2 regions of the Brevundimonas sp. TWP2-3-4b2 genome follow, and region 2 is predicted to be linked to the other one. Evidence: predicted binding sites of a transcription regulator. Region 2 holds the regulator's gene; the other holds the start of a gene.

Region 1 (10,683 bases), 140 kb from region 2:
TTCTTCGACTCGGACCTGGACATGGAGCGCGTCCAGCAAGCCGCCATGGCGGCCCAGATTCATGGCGATATCGCCCGGATGCCGATGCAGTATCTGTCGCTGGTCGGCGACATGGGCTCGACCCTTTCGGGCGGTCAGAAGCAGCGGGTTCTCTTGGCCCGCGCCCTGTATCGCCAGCCGGCGATTCTGGTTCTGGACGAAGGCACGGCCAATCTCGATGTCGAGACCGAGGAGCTGATCGCCGAACTGGTCGCGGCCCTGCCGGTCACCCGGATTGTGGTCGCGCACCGGCCAGCGTTGCTGCGCCGGGCTGATCGGGTTCTGACCGTAAGCCAGAACCGCCTGGTCGAAATCAGGCTTGAGGCCGAAGCGGCATAGAAAAAGGGCGGGCCCGTCTCCGGACCCGCCCTCCTTGTTCGTTCAGCCTGGGCTGAGTGTGGACTAGAAGTCCATGTCGCCCATGCCGCCCATGCCGCCGCCCATGCCGCCACCGGCACCGCCGGCAGAGCCCTTCTTGGGCGCGTCGGCCACGGCCGCTTCGGTCGTGATCAGGATGCCGGCCACGGAGGCGGCGTCCTGAAGAGCCGTGCGCACGACCTTGGCGGGGTCGATGACGCCGGCCTGGATCATGTCGACATACTCTTCCGTCTGGGCGTTGAAGCCGTAGGTGGCCGAGGCGTTTTCCAGCACCTTGCCGACGACGATGGAGCCTTCGACGCCCGCGTTCTCGACGATCTGACGGATCGGGGCCTGGATGGCGCGGCGGATGATGGCGATGCCGGCGGTCTGGTCGGCGTTGTCGCCTTTCAGACCTTCCAGCGCCTTGGTCGCCTTCAGCAGGGCGATGCCGCCGCCGGGGACGATGCCTTCTTCAACGGCTGCACGCGTGGCGTTCAGGGCGTCGTCGACGCGGTCCTTCTTCTCTTTCACTTCGACTTCGGTCGAGCCGCCGACGCGGATGACCGCGACGCCGCCGGCCAGTTTGGCCAGACGTTCCTGCAGCTTTTCCTTGTCGTAGTCCGAGGTGGTGTCCTCGATCTGCTTCTTAATCTGGCCGATGCGGGCCTCGATCGCGTCCTTCTCACCGACGCCGTCCACGATGGTGGTGTCGTCCTTGGTGATGGTGACCTTCTTGGCCTTGCCGAGCATGTCGATCGTGACGTTCTCGAGCTTGATGCCCAGGTCTTCCGAGATGACCTGGCCGCCGGTCAGGACGGCGATGTCTTCCAGCATAGACTTGCGGCGGTCGCCGAAGCCCGGGGCCTTGACGGCGGCGACGCGCAGGCCGCCACGCAGCTTGTTGACGACGAGCGTGGCCAGGGCCTCGCCCTCGATGTCCTCGGCGATGATCAGGAGGGGGCGACCCGACTGGACCACGGCTTCCAGGATCGGCAGCATCGACTGCAGCGACGACAGCTTCTTCTCGTGCAGCATGATGAGGGGCTCTTCGAGTTGAACCTCCATCTTGTCGGCGTTGGTGATGAAGTAGGGCGACAGGTAGCCGCGGTCGAACTGCATGCCTTCGACGACGTCGAGTTCGGTTTCGGCGGTCTTGGCTTCTTCAACCGTGATGACGCCTTCGTTGCCGACCTTTTCCATGGCCTTGGCGATCATGTCGCCGACTTCCTGGTCGCCGTTGGCCGAGATGGTGCCAACCTGGGCGATCTCGGAGTTGGCGGAGACCTTGCGGCTCGAGGCCTTGATGTCGGCCAGGACGGCGGTGACCGCCTTGTCGATGCCGCGCTTCAGATCCATCGGGTTCATGCCGGCGGCCACGGCCTTGAGGCCTTCCTGGACGATCGACTGGGCCAGGACGGTGGCGGTGGTGGTGCCGTCGCCGGCCTTGTCATTGGTCTTGGAGGCGACTTCCCGGATCATCTGGGCGCCCATGTTCTCGAAGGGATCCTCGAGCTCGATCTCTTTGGCGACCGAGACGCCGTCCTTGGTCGAGCGCGGCGCGCCGAAGGACTTCTGGATCACGACGTTGCGGCCCTTGGGACCGAGGGTGACCTTGACCGCATTGGCTAGGACGTTGACGCCGCGCAGCATCTTTTCGCGCGCGTCGGTGGAGAACATCACTTGTTTGGCAGCCATCTGGCAGCTCCTAATTCTATTGTTTCGAAAAGAAATTCAGACGCGGGTGCTTACGACAGCACGCCCAGGACGTCCGATTCCTTCATGATGATCAGGTCTTCGCCTTCCAGCTTAACCTCGGTGCCCGACCATTTGCCGAACAGGATGCGATCGCCGGCCTTCAGCTCCAGCGCATTGACCTTGCCGCTCTCGTCGCGGAGGCCGGGGCCGACCGAGACGACTTCGCCTTCCTGGGGCTTTTCCTTGGCCGAGTCGGGGATGATGATCCCGCCCTTGGTTTTGGATTCTTCTTCCACGCGCTTCACGAGCACGCGGTCGCCGAGCGGACGAAACGCCATCTGTGTGTTCTCCCTGAGACTGTATGGGCTCCCGCGGGCTTTGGCAGCCGAAGCGCGGGAGTGCTAACGGCGGGCAGATAGGGCTGGCGAGGGGGACCGTCAAGGCGAGGCCCCGGGATCGCTTGACGTAATGTACTTTGCATTATAAAGAACTCTAACGGTTGGACGGAACCCCGCCCGGCGTTATCACCCAAGGAGAAGACCCATGCTCAAATCCCTGTCCCTGGCCGTTCTGGCCACCGCCTGCCTCGCCGGCCCGGCCCTCGCCGGTGACGTCACCGTGACCCTCACCGGCGTCCAGGCCCGCGGCGGAAACCTGCTCGCCGCCCTGCAGACGCAGGACCAGTTTCTGCAGCCCGCCGGCGCCTATGGCGACCGGGTGCGCGACCCCCGGGCCGGCACGGTCCGCGTCACCTTCCGCAATGTCACGCCGGGCGACTATTCCTTCTCGGCGCTGCACGACGCCGACGGGGACGGCCAGATGAAGATGGAGGGTGCGATGCCGGCCGAGGGCTGGGGCATGGTCAACGGCGACACCCTGCGCGCCGCCCCCACCTGGGACCAGGTCAAATTCACCGTCCCCGCCTCCGGCGACGTCGCCCTGACCGTGCCCATGTCCTACGGGCGCTGAGGCCCGCGCGGGTTCGCCAGATAATGTTATCCCGGACGCTGCGTCAGCAGCGATCCGGGAGACCGGTCCGGACTTCGCGGAACACCACCCTGTGCCCTCGCCGGACCACTTGCTGCGCGTCAGGGGAACGTCCGCTATCGGGCCAGATGCCATCGTCGGCTCCCGACCCAAAGGCGACCTTGGGGACTTTCACGGATCGGCCTTTGAGGCGGCGAACGACGACGTAGCAGTCTCGAAGGTTAGTAGACCTCCAGGGCAACATACCGATGTTCAGCCTTGCTCATCAGGTCCAATAGAATTCCCGTCACCTGTGCCCCACTTCCGTTCTCGGTGACAATCCGAAAGGACTGCTCGCTCAATGGCGTAGGGTCGGGTCGAGCCATGGCCCATCCTCTAAACAGCCGGGTCTGAACCTCCCATTCGCCCAGAACGGTCACGTCCTCATGCCGGCTATCGGCGCGGATGCGCATCATGAGCAGCCCAATATTATGCCTATCACCTTCGATAACTTGAACGAATTTTCCGTCAGGTAACGCCAGTGCGCCGGTGAGGCCGTCACGCTTGTTGTTGCGGAGCGACGTTTTAAATATTGCGTCCAGACCTGATACGTCATCATGGGAAATGCAGGAGTCGCTCCGGTAAACCATCCGGATCAGGTTCTTTTCCATAGACAGCGATTTCCCTGGGGCTCGAACCCCTCGCCCTGGAAACGCCGCACTGTTTCAGAAGTTTCGGGCAGTCCGGAAAAACTGCGGAACATCGTTCGTGCGCATATAACAAACGGAGTCCGCTTTCCCCCCGTAGCGGACATCAAGCGCGTCCGCTTCCCGCCCCGCCTCACACCATCAGCCGCTTCATCAGCTCGCTGGTCGACGGATCGAGCTCGGCCGACGGCTCGCCCGCCGCGACGTCGGCGAGAATGGCCCGGGCCAGCACCTTGCCCAGCTCCACGCCCCACTGGTCGAAGCTGTTGATGTCCCAGATCACACCCTCGACGAAGGTCTTGTGCTCATACAGGGCCAGCAGCGCCCCGACCGCCTCGGGCGTCAGGGCGTCCATCAGGATGGTGGTCGAGGGCCGGTCGCCGGGGAAGGTCTTGTGCGGGGCCAGACGGTCCGCCTCTTCAGCGCTCACACCCGACGCCAGCAGGTCCGCCCGCGCCTGCGACTCGGTCTGGCCGACCATCAGGGCCTGGGCCTGGGCCAGGGCGTTGGCCCACAGCGGCGCATCGCCCTGGCGCGCGTCCATCTCGGACTCGGAGGTGTGTCCCACGACCACGAACTCCGCCGGCACCACCTGCGGCCCCTGATGGATCTGCTGGAAGAAGGCATGCTGGCCGTTGGTGCCGGGCTCGCCGAAAACCACCGGCCCGGTCGCCGTATCGACCGGTGAGCCGTCGCGCTTCACCCGCTTGCCGTTGGACTCCATCTCCAGCTGCTGCAGGAAGGCAGGCAGGCCGCGCAGGCCGTGGGCATAGGGGGCCACCGTCCGCGCCGGCCGTCCCAGACCCTCGACATTGAACACCTGGGCCATGGCCAGCAGCACCGGCGCATTGACCTCCAGCGAGGCCTCGAGGAAATGGGCGTCCATGGCCCGGGCCCCGGCCAGCACCCGTTCGAACACGTCCCAGCCCAGCGCCACTGCCACCGACAGGCTGACCGCCGACCACAGCGAATACCGGCCCCCGACCCAGTCGCGGAACCCGAAGGTCCGGCCACAGCCCCAGGCCTCGGCCTTGTCCGGCGCGGCCGTCACCCCGACCAGATGTTTACCCAGACGCCTGGGCGACACGCTCTCGGCCAGCCACGCCTTGGCCAGGGCGGCATTGGCCAGGGTCTCCTGGGTGGTGAAGGTCTTGGACACCACCACCACCAGCGTCGTCTCGGGGTCCAGCCCGGCCAGGGCCTCGCCCATGTCGCGCGGATCGATATTGGCCACGAACCTCAGCTCGATGACCGGCTCCAGCGGGCGCAGCGCGTCCCACAGCAGGCGCGGGCCCAGATCGGAGCCGCCGATGCCGATGTGGACGATGGCCGTGAACGGCTGTTTGGCCCCGCCCGTCTCGGCCCCCGAGCCGATGTCGGTGGCGAAGGCGGCCATGGCCGCGCGCACCGCGTCGACCTCGGCCGACACCGGCTCGCCCAAGGCGTGGAAGCCGGCCCCGTCGGCCGCCCGCAGGGCCGGGTGCAGCACGGCCCTGCCCTCGGTGTTGTTGACGGCCTCGCCGGCGAACAGGGCGTCGCGGCGGCCCTCGATGTCGCAGGTCCGCGCCAGATCCAGCGCCGCCTCGAAGCCCTCGGCGCTCCACGACTGTTTCGACAGGTCCAGATAGAGGCCCGCCGCCTCGACCCCCATGCGATCGATACGGCCGGGATCGGTCGCGAACTGATGGACGATGCGTCCACCGGCGTCCTTGCGGGCCACGGCACGGAGCATGGTCAGGGCCTGTGAACGGGCGGTCATCGGCGGGACTCTGGGATCAGGAAGGTAAACCCTCGTTTACGGGTGTGGCGTAAGCCGGTTCAACGCCGGATTTCCGATTCGGCCAAGATAATGAGTTCGCCGAGAGGTTTCCCATGTCCTGCGGCATCGCCCTGGTCGTTTCCCTGCTTCTCTCCGACCCCAATGTGGCGCTGGCCGCGGCCCAGCCGCCTGCGCCCGCCTCGGCCCCCGTCTCGGTCGCAGCCGAGCCCCTGTTCGCCGACATCGTGACCCGCTCGGGCGCGCTGAAGGGCGTGGTCCAGGGCTGGATCGACTCCGGCGTCATGAACCAGGCCGATTTCGCCGCCAGCCCCGCCTTCACCGGCTTCAAGGCCCTGGCCGCCGATCTCGCCGCCCGCGACATGCAGGGCCATCTGATCCTCAAGGAACGCGGCACCGACGGCGACCTGAAATGCATCCTGCGCGGCATTTCCGAAGACATGCCCAAAAAGGTCGAGGCCGTCGCCACCGCCGCCACCCCCGCCGCCCGCCGCGTCGCCCTGGAAGATCTGGCCTATCTGCTCAACGACAACGTCGAAGTCATCACGGCTCCCCCGCAGCCGGAGGTGTGAATCCCTGATCCGGGCATCCCCGCGAAGGCGGGGACCCAGGTTTGAGCGACAACGAGACTGGCTGAACGAACCAACCCCTAGCCAAACACCGGCGGCGAGGCCAAAGCTTGCGTCCCCGCCTTCGCGGGGATGCACGGTGAGGGAAGGCCGTCAGCCCCCCACATCCCCCAAAGCCTCGATCACCACCCCTTCGGTCAGCAGCTGCGGCAACACCCGGGGCTCCGTGACGCCCGGCGCGTACAGCAGATACAGGGGCACGCCCGACCGCCCGTGACGCTGCAGTTCGGCGTTGATGGCGTCGTCACGCCGCGTCCAGTCACCGACCAGATAGACCGCACGGGTCCGCTCCATCGCCGCCTTGACGCCCGCGGACGTCAGCGACGTCCGCTCATTGATCTTGCAGGTCACGCACCAGTCGGCGGTGAAGTTGACCAGCACCGGCCGCCCCCCGGCCAGCGCCGCCTCGACCGCCGCGCTCGACCAGGGCGCGCTCGCCGGGCCCGCGCCCTGCCCCGTCGCCGTGCCTTCGACCTCTGACACCGGAACCCGCGCCGCCATCACCAGCGCGCCGCCCGCCAGCAGCAGGGCCACGACCCCTGCCGCCAGCGGCAGCAGGGCCCGTCTTCCGTCCATCCGCTCGGCCTGACCGCCCCCGATCAGCCACGCGCCCAGCGCCACCAGCAGGCCGGCCACGAACAGCAGGCCCAGGGCCTCGGCCCCGGTCTGGCGGCTGAACACCCAGGCCAGCCACAGCGCGGTCGCATACATGGGGAAGGCCAGCAGCCCCTTGAGCCGCTCCATCCACGGACCCGGCCGCGGCAGTTTCGTCAGCAGACCGGGCGTCAGGCTGACCACCACAAAGGGCAGGGCCAGACCCAGACCCAGGCCGAGGAAGACCGCCATCGCCATCGGCCACGGCATCACCAGGGCCGCCCCCAAAGCGAAGGCCATGAAGGGCGCGGTACAGGGGGCGGCGACCACCACGGCCAGGGCCCCGGTGAAGAAAGCCCCCAGCCCGCCCGGCAGACGGGCCAGCGGCCCGGACCCGGCCCCCTGCAGGCCCGCGCCGACATGGAAGACGCCGGACAGGTTCAGCGCCACGGCCAGCATCAGCAGGGCCAGTCCCGCCGTCACCGGCGGCGACTGCAGCTGAAAGCCCCAGCCGATCGCCTGGCCGCCCGCCCGCAGCGCCAGCAGCACGCCCGCCAGCAGCAGGAAGGTGGCCAGCACGCCGGCGAGGAAGGCCAGCCCGTCGCGCCGCGCATGCCGGGCGTCGTGGGCCGAGGCGGCCAGCGCCGCCGCCTTCATCGCCAGAATGGGGAAGACGCAGGGCATCAGGTTCAGGATCAGCCCGCCCAGAATCGCGAACAGCAGGGCCCGGGCGAAGACCGCAAGGCTTGTCGGGTCGGTCGATGCGGCCGCCGGGCCGGCGTCTGCCGCCGCCGCCAACGCGCCGGACCCTGACGTTCCCGCCAGCGTCGCGCCCGGTTCGGCGCGGATCTCGAACGCGCCTTGGGCCGTGGCCAGCACGCCGGCCACCGGGCCGGTCAGGCCGTCCGCCGTCGTCGCCCCGCCCGGCTGCAGCCGCAGCGTCAGCCCCTGTGGGCCCCAGCTGCCGGTCTGGGCCACCGGATGATCGATGACTCCCCCCTCGAACGGGAAGAAATAGGTCGGACCCGGATCGCGCCCGGCCAGTGGCCCGCCGGCGGCGCTCAGCACCAGCACGCCGTTTTCGAGCGAGACCCGCGCCTCGATCCCCGCCGGTCGCGGTGCCGTCTCCAGCACCCGCGTGATCGCCGCCCCATGGCGGGCATCCAGCGGTGCCGCGCCCTCGCGCACCGGAACGTCCAGCCTCAGCGTCAGCTCGTCCGGCACACACATCTCGGCGCTGCACACCAGAAACAGCGCCTTGACCGTCAGCGGCAGGACCGCCCCGGCCTTCGCCGTCGCCGGAATCTCCACCGGGACGGGCAGGTAGACCTCGCCCTCATAGCCATAGTTCATCAGCCCCGACAGGCGCTGGCGTTGCGGCAGGGGCCAGACGATCTCGCCGGGTTTGACGCCGGGCGGCACCGTCCAGCTCAGGCTGGTCGCTCCCCCGGAATCGCCCGGATTGCGCCAGTAAGTGTGCCAGCCGGGCTGAATGCTCTGTCTGACCGCCACCACGGCCGTCGAGCCGGGCGCGGCCCAGGCTGACATCGGCACCAGTTCGGCCGCGATCCGCTCGGTCCGCTGCGGACCCGGGACCGGTTGCGCCATGGCCGCGCCCGCGGCCAGCCAAAGGACGGCGATCAGAATTCTGGAGAACAGGGACACGCGGGCTCCACGGCAGGTCGCCGCGACCTTAGCCGTCCCGACCCCATTCCGTCACTGGCCCGCCAACATCGTTCGCAGCGTCGCGTCGTCTCAACTGCGCGGTGCGGCGTCGATCAGCACCTCGGTGCGGCGGCGCATGGGTTCGCGCACGCCGCTGTCGGCCACCGCCCCCGTATCACCCACGGCATCGACATCGAAAACCGGTGCGGGCCAGCCCGCCGCCGTCAGGGCCTCGGCCACCGCCACCGCCCGGCGCTCCGACAGGCTCTGGTTGGCCTCGGCCCCGCCGCGCGCGTCAGACAGGCCGACGACCTGGACCTTGCGGATCTCGCAGCCCTGCAGCTGCGCCGCCGTCATGCCGATGGCCTGCCGCGCCGACTCCGTCAGCCGCGCCTCGCTGTCCGCGAAATAAACCTCGAACCGCTTGGCCGTGCACGCCGACGGCTCCGCCACCAGATCGCTCCGGTTCTTGAACCCCGTCATGGCACAGCCCGACACGGCCACCGCCGCCAGCCCCAGCAGCACAATCGATCGCTTCATTCTGAACCCCTCCGTCGAACCCTGGAATACGGGTCGCCGCACCCGTGAAAAAGGCGGTCCGCCAGTCGACGAACCGCCCTTTTTATTCAAGCGAAAACAGTCGCCTAGTAGCGACGCTGACCGTTTTCCCAATAACATTCGTCCTGACGGCCGTCGTAGCAGTAGTAGTAGCGGTTCGAGCTGTCGCGGTAGCGTTGCTGGTTGTTGCGGTCCTGTTGCGAGCCACGGATGGCACCGGCGGTGCCGCCGATGACAGCACCAATGGCTGCACCCCGGCCAGCGTTGCCGCCGCCGACGTTATTGCCGATGATCGCTCCGGCGACAGCGCCGATGCCGGCACCGATGGCACCCTGACGGACTGTCTCATTGGTACCGCCGTAGCCGTCGCTGGCACAGGCGCTGGCCAGCAGGCCCGCTGCCGCGATCGCGATGATTGCCTTGTTCATGGGTATGTCCTTCATCCCTTGGGTTCGCCCCTGCGGTGAGAACGCTGGATAAGCGTGACGGTTCCCCTTCTATCATGAAGACCCGGCCTGTGTCAGGTTGGGACGGCGGCGCGCGGGACGCGTGCGCCGATGCTTCATGAGTAGAGACGGGGGTCTTGTATGCGTTTTTCTGAGCCGGTCCGCATGGCGGACGATGCAGAACACAGCCCGGTGTGGGCCCGTACCAAACGTCGCAGCGGCAATCCGCTCGTGGGGATCATCGTGACCCTTCTGGCGCTGTTCGGTGTCCTGACGGCCGTGCTTGGCATCAAGGAGAAGTCCTTGGCCGAGGGTGGAGCCATGATGGACGGCTGGATCAGCCAGGCTGTGGCCACCGTCAAGGGCAAGGCACCCGAAGCCGCTGACCAGGCGGCTGACGCCACGGTGGCCGCCGCTGAAAAGGCCGGCGACGCCGCCCAGGCCGGTGCGGCCGCCGCTTCGGACTCGTTGAAGAAGCAATAGCTCCGCCTGGAGCCAGATCGCCGGAACATCACTCTGATCGGGGCGTTCGGGCGGCATGACAGACGCCTTGAACCCGACCGTTGACCCCACGGCCGCGTCCCACGACGCGGTCGTGGAATCGCGCACGCTCACGCCCCACGTGACGCTCGGGCGCATCATCATGCTGGTCAATCCGCACTCTGGCGGCGTTGGACCCAACGCCGCACAGGAGGCCGAAGCCATACTGGCGGAATACGCCTGTGAAGCTTCGGTCGTCGCGCTGGATTCGGGACAGTTCGACACCCAGGTCCAGGCAGCCCTCGACGCTCGGCCTGATGTCCTGTTCGTCCTGGCCGGCGACGGTACGGCAGGGACCATCGCCTCCCGTGCGGGCCCTGACGGTCCCCTGATCGCACCCCTGCCGGGCGGCACCATGAACATGTTGCCCAAGGCGCTGTACGGCACGGCTGACTGGAAAGCCGCGCTGAAACTCGCGCTGGAGCAAGGCGCGCCCCAGTGTGTGGCCGGTGGCGAGATTTCCGACGGGCAGGTGACAAAGGCCTTCTATTGCGCCGCCATTCTGGGCTCGCCCGCCCTTTGGGCCCCGGCGCGCGAGGCCGTGCGCGACGGCAAGCTGAAGCTCGCCTGGATGTATGGCCGCAGGGCGCTGCGCCGCGCCTTCTCCGGCAAGATGCGGTTCTCGCTCGACGGCAAGGCCGATCGCAAGGCCGAGGCCCTGGTTCTGATCAGCCCGATGATCTCCAGGGTGATGGACGGAAACACAG
Region 2 (10,683 bases):
CCAGCGCGGCCGACGTGCCCGGGCCGGACACCGAGCCGGCCATCCTGCCGCCGGGGCCTGAACTCCTGCAGGTCGTCACCTCTCTTGACCGCCCTCCGCCGCCGATGGCCGCGGACTGGGCGATGACGAGGGTGCGGGAGGAGGAAGCCGCCCTCGCCCGCGCCGCCATGACCGACCAGAGGGCCGCCCATCTGGCGGCGATGTCCGACAACGGCCGGCTTTACGTCGCGCCCCTGCCCCCGGCAATCGGGCGGACCGCCTTCGCGGAGGCGCTCGCCGGCTGGCCGGCGACGTTCCGGTTCGGCCCGACGGAGGGCGGCGGGCAGTCGCAGTACGGCGACCTCGTCTGGACCTATGGTCCGGCCGCCTGGATCCGCGACGGACAGGAATGGACCGGCCATTACGTGCGGCTGTGGCAGAGGCAGGAAGGCGGCTTCCGGATCGTGCTGGCGCAGCTGATTCCCGCACCCCCTCCCGCCGGGGGCTGAGCCGCCCTATCTGCAAACCATGACCGATCTGTCCCCCCGCGAAATCGTCTCCGAACTGGACCGTTTCATCGTCGGCCAGGACGACGCCAAACGCGCCGTCGCCGTGGCCCTGCGCAACCGCTGGCGCCGGAAGCGGGTGCCCGATGAGCTGCGGGACGAGGTCACGCCCAAGAACATCCTGATGATCGGGCCCACCGGCGTCGGCAAGACCGAGATCGCCCGGCGGCTGGCCAGGCTGGCCGGTTCGCCCTTCCTGAAGATCGAAGCGACCAAATTCACCGAGGTCGGCTATGTCGGCCGCGACGTGGACTCGATCATGCGCGACCTGGTCGAGGCGGCGCTGGTCATGGTGCGCGACAAGCGGCGGGCCGGGGTCAAGGCCAGGGCCGAAGCCGCCGCCGAGGAGCGCATCCTCGACGCCCTGGTCGGCCCCGGCTCCCAGCCGGCCACACGCGAGAGCTTCCGCAAGAAGCTGCGCGCCGGCGAAATGGACGACAAGGAGATCGAGGTCTCGCTGGCCGAGACCGCCTCCCCCGTACAGGGGCTCGACATCCCCGGCGGCGGCAATGTCGGCATGATCAATCTGTCCGAAATGCTGGGCAAGCTGGGCGGAGGACGGACCAAGACCGCCAGGCTGACCGTCCGCGACGCCGTCGGCCCGCTCGTCACGGATGAAAGCGACAAGCTGCTGGATCAGGAAAGCCTGACCGCAGAGGCAATGGCGCTGGCCGAGAACGAGGGCATCGTCTTCATCGACGAGATCGACAAGGTCGCCGGACGCTCGGATCGTTCGGGGGGCGACGTGTCCCGCGAAGGCGTCCAGCGCGACCTGCTGCCCCTGATCGAGGGCACCACCGTGTCCACCAAATACGGGCCGGTGAAGTCGGACCATGTGCTGTTCATCGCCTCGGGTGCCTTCCATGTGGCCAAGCCGTCGGACCTGCTGCCCGAACTGCAGGGCCGGCTGCCCATCCGGGTCGAGCTGAAGGCCCTGACCCGCGACGACTTCGTGCGCATCCTGACCGAGCCCGAAGCCAATCTGATCCGTCAGAACCAGGCCCTGCTCGCCACCGAGGACGTGACCCTGACCTTCACCGCCGACGCGGTCGAAGCCATGGCCGACGCCGCCGTCGCCGCCAACAGCGCGGTCGAGAACATCGGTGCCCGGCGGCTGGTGACCGTCATCGAACGGGTGCTGGAAGAGACCAGCTTCAAGGCCTCGGACCTGGGCGGCCAGACCGTGGCCTTCGACGGTCCGAGGGTGCGCGACCTTGTCGGCGACCTGGCGCGCGACGCCGACCTGAGCCGGTTCATCCTCTAGAATCGGCAACCGATGGGCCCCTTTGTGCGTATCTTTGCGCGACGACCACGCGAAGGACGCTTGATGACCCTGATCCGCCCGGCCCTTCTGACCGCCGCCCTGTGCGCCCTGGCCGTCCCCGCTGCCGCCCAGTCACGCGATGTGAACCTGGACCAGTTCGATGGTCGCTGGTTCGAGATCGCGCGCAGCCCCAACGACGCCCAGAAGCCATGCCGTCGGGCCCAGATCGATTTCAATCCGCAGCGACAACCGAACCGGTACGGCATCGTTGTCACCTGCACGCGCAGCGTCGACGGTGGAGTCGAGACCCTGCGCGCCAACGCCCGCGTCACCGATCCCGGGACCAATGCCCGGTTCCGCTTCACCCTGACCGGTCTGCTGGGCGTCGGCGGCCTGGCGGGCCAGAACTACTGGGTCTGGGACCATGCGCCCGACTACAGCTGGGCCATCATGGCCCTGCCGAACAGGTCCGACTGGTGGGTCTGGCACCGCAGCCAGAGCCCGTCGGAAGGCGAACGGACCCGGCTGGTCGCCCGCGCCCGCGCCCTGGGCCTCGACACGGCAGCGGTGGTCCATACCGGCCGCTGACGCACCGCACCGTCCGGCTTGAAATCGGAACACAAGCGGAACATAAGTCGGCCATGCCCGCCGCCGCCGTGTCCATCGACCTGGTTTTCAGCCGCCCCGGAACGACCCTGTCGGTGACGCGCGGGGCGGCCCGGCTGATGGTCGACCTGGGCTATGCCCCCCTGCTGGAAGTGGGCCTGCCCAACGGCCGCCGTGCCGACGTCATGGCCATCGGACCCCGCGGCGACATCGTCATCTGCGAGGTGAAGTCGGGGATCGAGGACTATCGGGTCGACCGCAAATGGGGCGAGTACGGCCCCTTCTGCGACGCCTTCTATTTCGCGGTGGCACCCGGATTTCCGTCGGAGGTCCTGCCCGACCACCCGGGACTGATCGTCGCCGACGGTTTTGGCGGGGCCGTGGTGCGCGACGCACCGTCGTCACCCCTGGCCCCCGCGCGCCGCAAGGCCCTGACCATCGCCTTCGCGCGTCTGGGGGCGATGCGGACCTTGCGCGACTACACCGCCGGCTGAGCCGGTTCGGCGACCGGGCCGCTCTCGCCGCTGGACAGGATGGCGGCCGAAGAGGCGGCGCAGCCGGTCAGGGTCTCGTCGCCGACCTTGACGATGGCCGACAGCGGATAGGTGCGGTCGCTCATGCCGTCCGAGCATTCCGTGGCCGCCAGCATCACGCTGATGGCCGTGCCGCCGGCGGTCGTGCCCGCCAGGGTGACGGTGGTGCCCTGAATGACCGCTTGAGGCTGGGGCGCGCGCTGTACCGGCCGGTCGACGCCCGAATAGATGATCTCGGTACCGGTCAGTTCGACCCCCCAGAACGGCTCTGTGCCCAGGGCGCGGACCGGTTTCGTAAGATCGACGCCGGCCAGGATCGTCGCCGGCTCGGGAGCGGGCGGCGGGGCCGGAACCGTCTCCGGCTGCGAACAGGCTGACAGAAACAGGACCGGGGCGCAGGCAAGGACGATCAGACGCATGGCACGCTCTCCGGTTTCGCCGCGCAACAAGCGCGGACGGGCGGGCGGGGTCAAGTCCGGCGGCGCTACAGCCAGCCCTTCTTCTTGAACCAGGCGAGCGGCAGCAGGGCCGAAACCACCATGGCCCCGACCGCCACCGGATAGCCCCACGGCTGCGACAGCTCCGGCATGCTGTGGAAATTCATGCCGTAGATCGAGGCGATCAGCGTCGGCGGAAGGAAGGCCACCGCCGCCACCGAGAAGATCTTGATGATCGACGACTGCTCGATGTTGATCAGCCCCAGCGCCGCTGACAGCTGGAAATTGATCGAGGCGGCGACCGCGTGGTTGTGGGCCGACAGGCTTTCGGCATCCCGGGACAGCGAACGCAGGTGGGCGCGGCCATCGCCCTTGTTCATCCGCTCGTCGACGCCGACGAAGGCAAAGATGCGGGTCAAGCCGGCCAAGCTCTGCTCGATGCGGGCGTTGGTCATCTGGGCGCGGCCCAGTTTGGTGATCAGCTTTTCGAACCCGACCGTCTTGCCGCCAGAGAAGACGTGGCCGGCGATACCCTCGACCCGCCCCACCGTGCCCGACAGAATGTCCGAGACGCGGTCGATCACCGTCTCCATCAGGTGCAGGAAGATGTCCGTCCCCGTGGCGCACAGCTGAGGCTCCCGCTCCAGCTTTTCGACCATCAGGGTGAAGGGCTTGGGGTCGACGTAGCGGATGGTCAACAGCGGGCCGTCCGTGACCATGAATGTGACGGGCTCGATCCCGGGAAGCTCATCGTCCCCGTGGGTGATGATGTCGGCGGTGGCGTAGATGGCACCGTTCTCGCGATAGACGCGGCTGGAGGCCTCCAGCTCGGCCATCTCCTCGCGCGTCGGTATCGACAGGCCCAGCGCCTTCTCGACAGCGGCGTCTTCCTCTCGCGTCGGCTTAACCAGATCGATCCAGACCGCGTCCCGCGGCATCACCCAGGTCGAAGAATCCTCGGGATATTGCTCACAGGCGGTCTTGCCCGCGCAAAAGACGCGGATCACGCTGGCCGTCCGTGACTTATGCGAAGGTCAGGGCTGGCCCGAAGGGCTGTCCGTCGAGGCCATGAGCAGGCCCTCGACGGAGCGGGTGGCCGGGGCTTTGTAGATGAAGCCATAGGTCGGATAGACGGAGGTGCCCAGATCATGGATCGGGTTGTACCAGACCTTGACCGCGCTCCAATCACCCGAGGGCGAAACATCCACCACGGTGACGTTTTCCTCGACCCGACCGCGGCTGCCGCCCCAGTTGGCATGGGTCACGCGGATGACGCGGTCGGTCAGGATGTCGGACACGACAGCGACATGGCCCCGGGACATGCGGCCGCTGGGCTGGAAGGCGAGGACCGCGCCGGTCTCGGGGCGTCCGCCGGTGCGGAACTTGCCCTGGGCCTGGTTCCACCAGGTCAGGGCGTCGCCGAAGATGTTGATGCCCGAGAACATGCGGGCGAAGGTCACGCACTGCCAGTAGGGCTCATCGGCCTTCGCGACGGGCGCATAGCCCAGCGCTGAAAATCCGATTGTCGCTGCAACCGCAGCGGCTGTGAGCCGTTTCATCATGCTGGCGTGTGTCCCGACCTGTCGAAGACCAAGCCTTAGACGATAGTTTCCGGGGGTTGAAGAACCCTTTCAGGCGAGTCGGTGTGCGCCTTTGTCGCGGTTGACCGTGCCCGCCGCCGATCGGCGAATCCCCTCAAAGCCTTGCGGCACAGGCGTTCAACGAGGTGATAGGTCGCCATCGCCGTGACCGGAATGGCCGCCACGATCCCCAGCCACACAATGATGTGAAATTGCTTGTCCCCGGCCCCCGTCAGCCGCGCCGCGACATTTGTCATGACCAGCAGGACCGGCGCGCAGACCATGTAGATCGAATAGCTGATCTCGCCGAGATAGACGCTGACTCTCGAGCCCAGCAGGCCCGCGCGGGCATTGTCCAGCGAGCCCAGACCCAGGATCAGCCCTCCCGCCAGCAGGACCGTGACCGGATCCCACAGGCCCAGAGAGGCGCTGGTCAGCAGGGCGAGGCCGCTGATCAGGGCGACCGGTCCCGCATACGGGATCGGGGCGCGGCGATGGACGAGGTACAGCGCGCAGCCGAGGGCGAAACACGGCACGATCCTGAGCGCGCCCCAGCGGAAGGTCGCCTCGGTCAGGGAAAAGCCGGCCAGCGGCTGGAAGGCGGCGTAGATGCCGAGGGCCAGCGCGACGGCCCCGACAACGGCCAGCACCGGCCGTTCGCGCATTCGCCAGGCCACAAAGGCATAGGCCGGGAAGGTCAGATAGGCGAACCACTCGGCCGAGATCGACCAGGAGGGGTGGTTGAAGGCCGAGGTCGGGGCCAGACCCCAGGCATGGGTCATGGTCAAATGCGCCGGCAGGGCGCGCCAGTCGGTCAGGCTACCGTCGATGCTGAGCCCGGCAGCCGTCCCGGCGACCCCCAGGGCGACCATGCCGAACAGGGTGACCAGATGCAGCGGATAGACCCGGGCGATCCGCGCCCACAGGAAGCCGCCGTACAAATACCGCTTCTGTCCCGCCGCCTCGAGATAGACGTGGCTGAGGATGAACCCTGACAGGACGAAGAAGACCTCGACGCCCAGATACCCCTTGGTCACGGCCAAGGGGACCCAGCTGACATCCAGATGCGGCCAGGCCGTATAGAGCACCACCCAGAGGGCGGCGAGGAAGCGCAGGCCGGTGAGGGCGCGCAGGTCAGTCGGGGTCTGGACAGGCGTCATGGTTCGCCAGCATGGCGGAACACCGTTGGAAAACGATTAAGTCCGGTCGACCGGCCTCAGGCCGCGCATTCCGCCGGCCTGGTTTCGCCCGGCGCATACATTTCACACGACCGGTCGATCTCATCCTGGATCATCTGGCAGGGATTGGCGACGTTGCACGGCGGATGGGTGGCCGGGCTGACGGCGATGCAGCGGTTCACGAGCGCCTGGGCGGCGTCGGCACCCTGGTCGAGGTTGCAGGCGGTCGAGCCCGCCTCTGTCGGGGCGATAGCCTCTTCCTGCGGGGGAGCATCCGCCGGCATGACCGGATCAGGGACGCTGGCGACCGCCGGGGCCGCGCTGTCCGCGGCCTTGGGTTCGGACGGCTGCTGGCAGGCGGCCAGCAGCAGGAGGGTCAGCAGGATCGGCAGGCGCATCGGCTCGTCTCCCCGGGATGGAGACGGACGATGCCTCGTTTCGATGGCTGATGATACCCCGGGCGGGCTACCGCCCCAGGGCGGCCCGCTGCAGGACGAACAGCTCGGCGCAGCCACCTTCGGCCAGCTGGAACAGCCGGTCGAACTCACCCCGCGAGAAGCCACGTTTCTCGCCGGTGGCCTGGATCTCGACGATCGCGCCCGCGCCGGTCAGGACGAAGTTGGAATCGGCCTCGGCGGTGGAATCCTCCTCATAGTCGAGGTCCAGCACCGGCAGGTCATTGCACACGCCGCACGAGACGGCCGCGACCTGGTCGAGAATGGGGTCGGTCTTGAGCACGCCCTCGGCGCGCAGATAGTCAAAGGCCGAAGCCATGGCGACCCAGGCGCCGGTGATGGCCGCGGTCCGGGTGCCGCCGTCGGCCTGGATGACGTCGCAGTCCAGCACCACCTGCCGCTCGCCCAGCAGCTTCATGTCCACGACCGCGCGCATCGAGCGGCCGATCAGACGCTGGATTTCCTGCGTCCGACCCGTCTGTTTGCCACTGGCGGCCTCGCGGCGGCCGCGCGTGTGGGTGGCGCGCGGCAGCATGCCGTATTCCGCCGTGACCCAGCCCGCACCCTTGCCGCGCATCCAGCCGGGGACATTTTCCTCGACCGAGGCCGTCACCAGCACCTTGGTATGACCGAAGGTCACGAGGCACGAGCCCTCGGCGTAGCGGTTCACCCCGGTCTCGAGCGTGACGGTGCGAAGCTGTTCGGGCGTACGTTCGGAGGGGCGCATGACGGTATTCCTTGGAAGCGGCAGCGGCGGTGCTTATCCTGAAACCGTGACCCTGTCCCCCGCATCTTCGGCCAGCCTCCATAACCGCCCGTCGGACGCAGGACCTGTGCGCTGCCGGAATGATGAGGCCCGGCGATGAAGCCCACGCTGCTGACCTCGACGGCGATGGAGACCGGCAGCCTCACCGGCCTGGACCAGCGCGCCCGCGACATCTTCCGCCGTATCGTCGAATCCTATCTCGAGACGGGCGACCCCGTCGGCTCGCGCACCCTGTCGATGACCGGCGTGTCGCTGTCGCCCGCCTCGATCCGCAACACCATGCAGGATCTGACCCTGGCGGGCCTGCTGGGCGCGCCCCACACCTCGGCGGGCCGGATCCCCACCCACGCAGGTCTGCGTCTGTTCGTCGACGGCCTGCTGGAGATCGGCGACATCGGGGCGGAGGAGCGGCGCGAGATCGACGCCCGGCTGGCCGCCAGTTCCGGCAAGAATGGGGGCCGCAGCTTCGATGAGGCGCTGAATGAGGCGTCGTCCCTGCTGTCGGGCCTCGCCGGGGGTGCCAGCATCGTCGCCAGCCCGATCCGCGACGCGGGCGTCAAACACGTCGAGTTCGTGGCCCTCGGCCATGACCAGGCGCTGGCGGTGCTGGTCGGCGATGACGGCTCGGTCGAAAACCGGCTGATGCCGCTGAAGGCGGGCGTCACCCCCTCGACCCTGACCGAGGCTTCCAACTTCCTCAATGCCCGCCTCAAGGGCCGCCCGCTGCACGAGGCGCGCACCGAGATGCGCACCGAGCTGGACGCCGCCCGACGCGAGCTGAACGCCGCCGCAGCCCGACTGGTCGAGGACGGCATGGCCGCCTGGTCGGGCGGGGCCGAACGCGAGCGGTCGCTGATCGTACGCGGCCGCGCCAATCTGCTGCATGATCGCGAGACGGCCGAGGATCTGGAAAAGGTCCGCACCCTGTTCGACGACCTGGAGCAGAAGGAACAGCTGATCGGCCTGCTGGACGGCGTCTCGACAGCGCAGGGCGTGCGCATCTTTATCGGCGCGGAGACACGGTTGTTTTCGCTTTCGGGTTCCGCCGTGATCGCGGCGCCCTATATGACCGGACGGCAGCGGGTCCTGGGTGCCATCGGCGTGATCGGACCCGCGAGACTGAACTATGCCCGCATCATTCCGTTGGTGGACTATACCGCCCGGGTGCTGGGGCGAATACTGGACGGACAAGAGACTTGAACCAGACACACGACGACTTCCCGGATTCCGAGGAACTGGCCGCCGACATCGCGGAGGCCGAGGCCAATGCCGAAGCCGGTCTTGACGACGGCCTTGGGCCTATCGACGCCCTGATCGCCGAGCGCGACCAGTGGAAGGACCGCGCGCTGCGGGCCGTCGCCGAGGCCGAAAACACGAAAAAGCGGGCCGAGCTCTCGAACAACGACGCCCGCGCCTATGCCATCCAGAAATTCGCCCGCGACCTGCTGGGCGTGGCCGACAATCTGGAACGCGCGCTGCAGGCCGCGCCGAAAGACGCCGATGCGGGCGAGGCCGGACTCGTCACCGGGCTGGAGCTGACCCAGAAGTCGCTGCTCCAGGCCTTCGAGACCAACCACCTCAAGCGTGTCGCGCCCGAGCCGGGCGAGGCCTTCGACCCCCACCTGCATCAGGCCATGATGGAACAGCCGTCCGACAGCGTTCAGGGCGGACAGGTGATCCAGACGCTCCAGCCCGGCTACGCCCTGTTTGGTCGTACGGTGCGCCCGGCCATGGTCGTGGTCGCCGCCAAGGGCTCCGGCGCCGCGGCCGGCAACGCGGCCTATGCCGCCACGGGCGCGACCGGCGGGAATTTCGACGGCAAGGCCTGAGGCCTGACAGCAGTGTGAAAGGTGGGCGAGGGATGAGCGCCGCTTGGCTCACCCCTTGCTCACGGGCTCTTTCACGCCTTCAGCCGGGCCTCGAACAGCGCCAGAAGCTTTGACCAGCCGTCCGCGGCATCGGCGGCGCGGTAGCTGTCGCGGTAGTCGGCATGGAAGCCATGCGGCGCGGCCGGATAGACGTCGATGCGGCTCTGCGTCTGGCCGGCCCGCTGCAAGGCCGCGCGCATGGCCTCGACGCTGTCCAGCGGAATGCCGCGATCGGCCTCGCCATAGAGGCCCAGCACGGGTGCCTTGAGGTCGTCGGCCAGATCCACCGGCCAGGGCTGGCCGCCGGCCGCCTGCTCCGGCGTGGCGGTAGCCGCGGGGGCGAGACGCCCATACCAGGCCACCCCGGCATCGATGGCGGCGAAGCGGGCCGCCGCCTGCCACACCACCTTGCCGCCCCAGCACCAGCCGGTGATGCCGACCTTGTCGGCATTGGCCCACAGTTGTGAACTGGCCCAGTCGAGGGTCGCGGCGACGTCGCCCATCACCTGCTCATAATTCGCCGCGGCCACAATCTGCTGGATCCGCGCCATGTCCGCGAGCGGTGCCGGATCCTCGACCCGCATGAAGAAGGCCGGCGCGATCGCGGCATAGCCCGCCTTGGCCAGCCGGCGGCAGACGTCGCGGATATATTCATGGACGCCGAAAATCTCGGACACCACCACCACCACGGGGAAGGGCCCTTCCCCGTTCGGACGGGCGACATAGGCCGGCAGAGCGAAGCCGTCCGGCGCGGGATAGGTCGTCTGCTGGATGGTCAGGCCGCTGTCGTCGGTGGTGACGGGGGCCGCCTGCCGCGCGAGCGCCGCCGGGGCGTAACCGACGAAGGCCAGGCCGCCCACCATGCCGGTCGCGAGGGCGCGGCGGCTGAAACGGAAGTCGTCGGCCTCGGGACCTTCGGGGCGGATCAGTTGGGTCACGGCAGGCTCCGGCTGGCAAAAGACAAATACTGGCCCGGTGTCCGGGAGGCGTCCATTCACGATTGCTGTGAAGCTGGCGCGGCCACCCGCAGCGTCAGATTGATGCGCCCGCCGCCCGGGACGAGGCTTGAGGAACCGGCGATCACCCGGTCGATGCCGTGCCGCGCCAGCCGCGCCGGCCCGGTCAGGGCGCAGACGTCGCCCGAGGACAGTTTCAGCGACCGGGTCGGCCCGCCCCCCGCCGCCCCGATCCGGAACACCGCCGCATCGCCGAGCGAGACCGACAGCACCGGTGCCGTCAGATCCGCCTCGTCGCGGTCCTGATGCAGGCCCATCTTCGCGCCCTCACGGTACAGATTGACCAGACAAGCGTCCGGCGGCTGGTCCGCGCCCGTCAGGTCTCGCCACAGCGCGAGCAGAAGGCCCGGAATCGGCGGCCAGTTCGACCCGGTCACCGGATGGGTCGACTGGTACCGGTATCCCGACCGGTCGGACACCCAGCCCAGCGGCCCC

The links. The regulator HrcA, encoded in region 2, represses chaperone genes, less so after heat shock. The targets are predictions, from matches to a motif close to GTTAGCANTCNNNNNNNNNGANTGCTAAC.
Region 1: the regulator HrcA is predicted to act here: its motif matches at 2,472-2,500, upstream of groES (co-chaperone GroES).

Annotation. Positions count from the first base shown of each region.
Region 1 covers NZ_JAFCWB010000001.1:470,254-480,936, forward strand. The annotation lists gene ACP7AS_RS02225 (peptidase domain-containing ABC transporter) at 1-378, shown strand, start outside; gene groL (chaperonin GroEL) at 442-2,094, opposite strand; gene groES (co-chaperone GroES) at 2,145-2,432, opposite strand; gene ACP7AS_RS02240 (DUF2141 domain-containing protein) at 2,638-3,063, shown strand; gene ACP7AS_RS02245 (BLUF domain-containing protein) at 3,303-3,731, opposite strand; gene pgi (glucose-6-phosphate isomerase) at 3,901-5,526, opposite strand; gene ACP7AS_RS02255 (hypothetical protein) at 5,640-6,116, shown strand; gene ACP7AS_RS02260 (protein-disulfide reductase DsbD family protein) at 6,267-8,432, opposite strand; gene ACP7AS_RS02265 (OmpA family protein) at 8,523-8,972, opposite strand; gene ACP7AS_RS02270 (YMGG-like glycine zipper-containing protein) at 9,077-9,418, opposite strand; gene ACP7AS_RS02275 (hypothetical protein) at 9,578-9,919, shown strand; gene ACP7AS_RS02280 (diacylglycerol/lipid kinase family protein) at 9,987-10,683, shown strand, end outside.
Region 2 covers NZ_JAFCWB010000001.1:606,689-617,371, forward strand. The annotation lists gene ACP7AS_RS02920 (hypothetical protein) at 1-488, shown strand, start outside; gene hslU (ATP-dependent protease ATPase subunit HslU) at 508-1,809, shown strand; gene ACP7AS_RS02930 (lipocalin family protein) at 1,873-2,397, shown strand; gene mmcB (DNA repair putative endonuclease MmcB) at 2,451-2,909, shown strand; gene ACP7AS_RS02940 (COG3650 family protein) at 2,894-3,367, opposite strand; gene ACP7AS_RS02945 (magnesium transporter CorA family protein) at 3,433-4,392, opposite strand; gene ACP7AS_RS02950 (CHAP domain-containing protein) at 4,420-4,944, opposite strand; gene ACP7AS_RS02955 (acyltransferase family protein) at 4,983-6,125, opposite strand; gene ACP7AS_RS02960 (hypothetical protein) at 6,182-6,541, opposite strand; gene rph (ribonuclease PH) at 6,609-7,325, opposite strand; gene hrcA (heat-inducible transcriptional repressor HrcA) at 7,491-8,564, shown strand; gene grpE (nucleotide exchange factor GrpE) at 8,612-9,193, shown strand; gene ACP7AS_RS02980 (dienelactone hydrolase family protein) at 9,265-10,170, opposite strand; gene ACP7AS_RS02985 (alpha-ketoglutarate-dependent dioxygenase AlkB) at 10,227-10,683, opposite strand, start outside.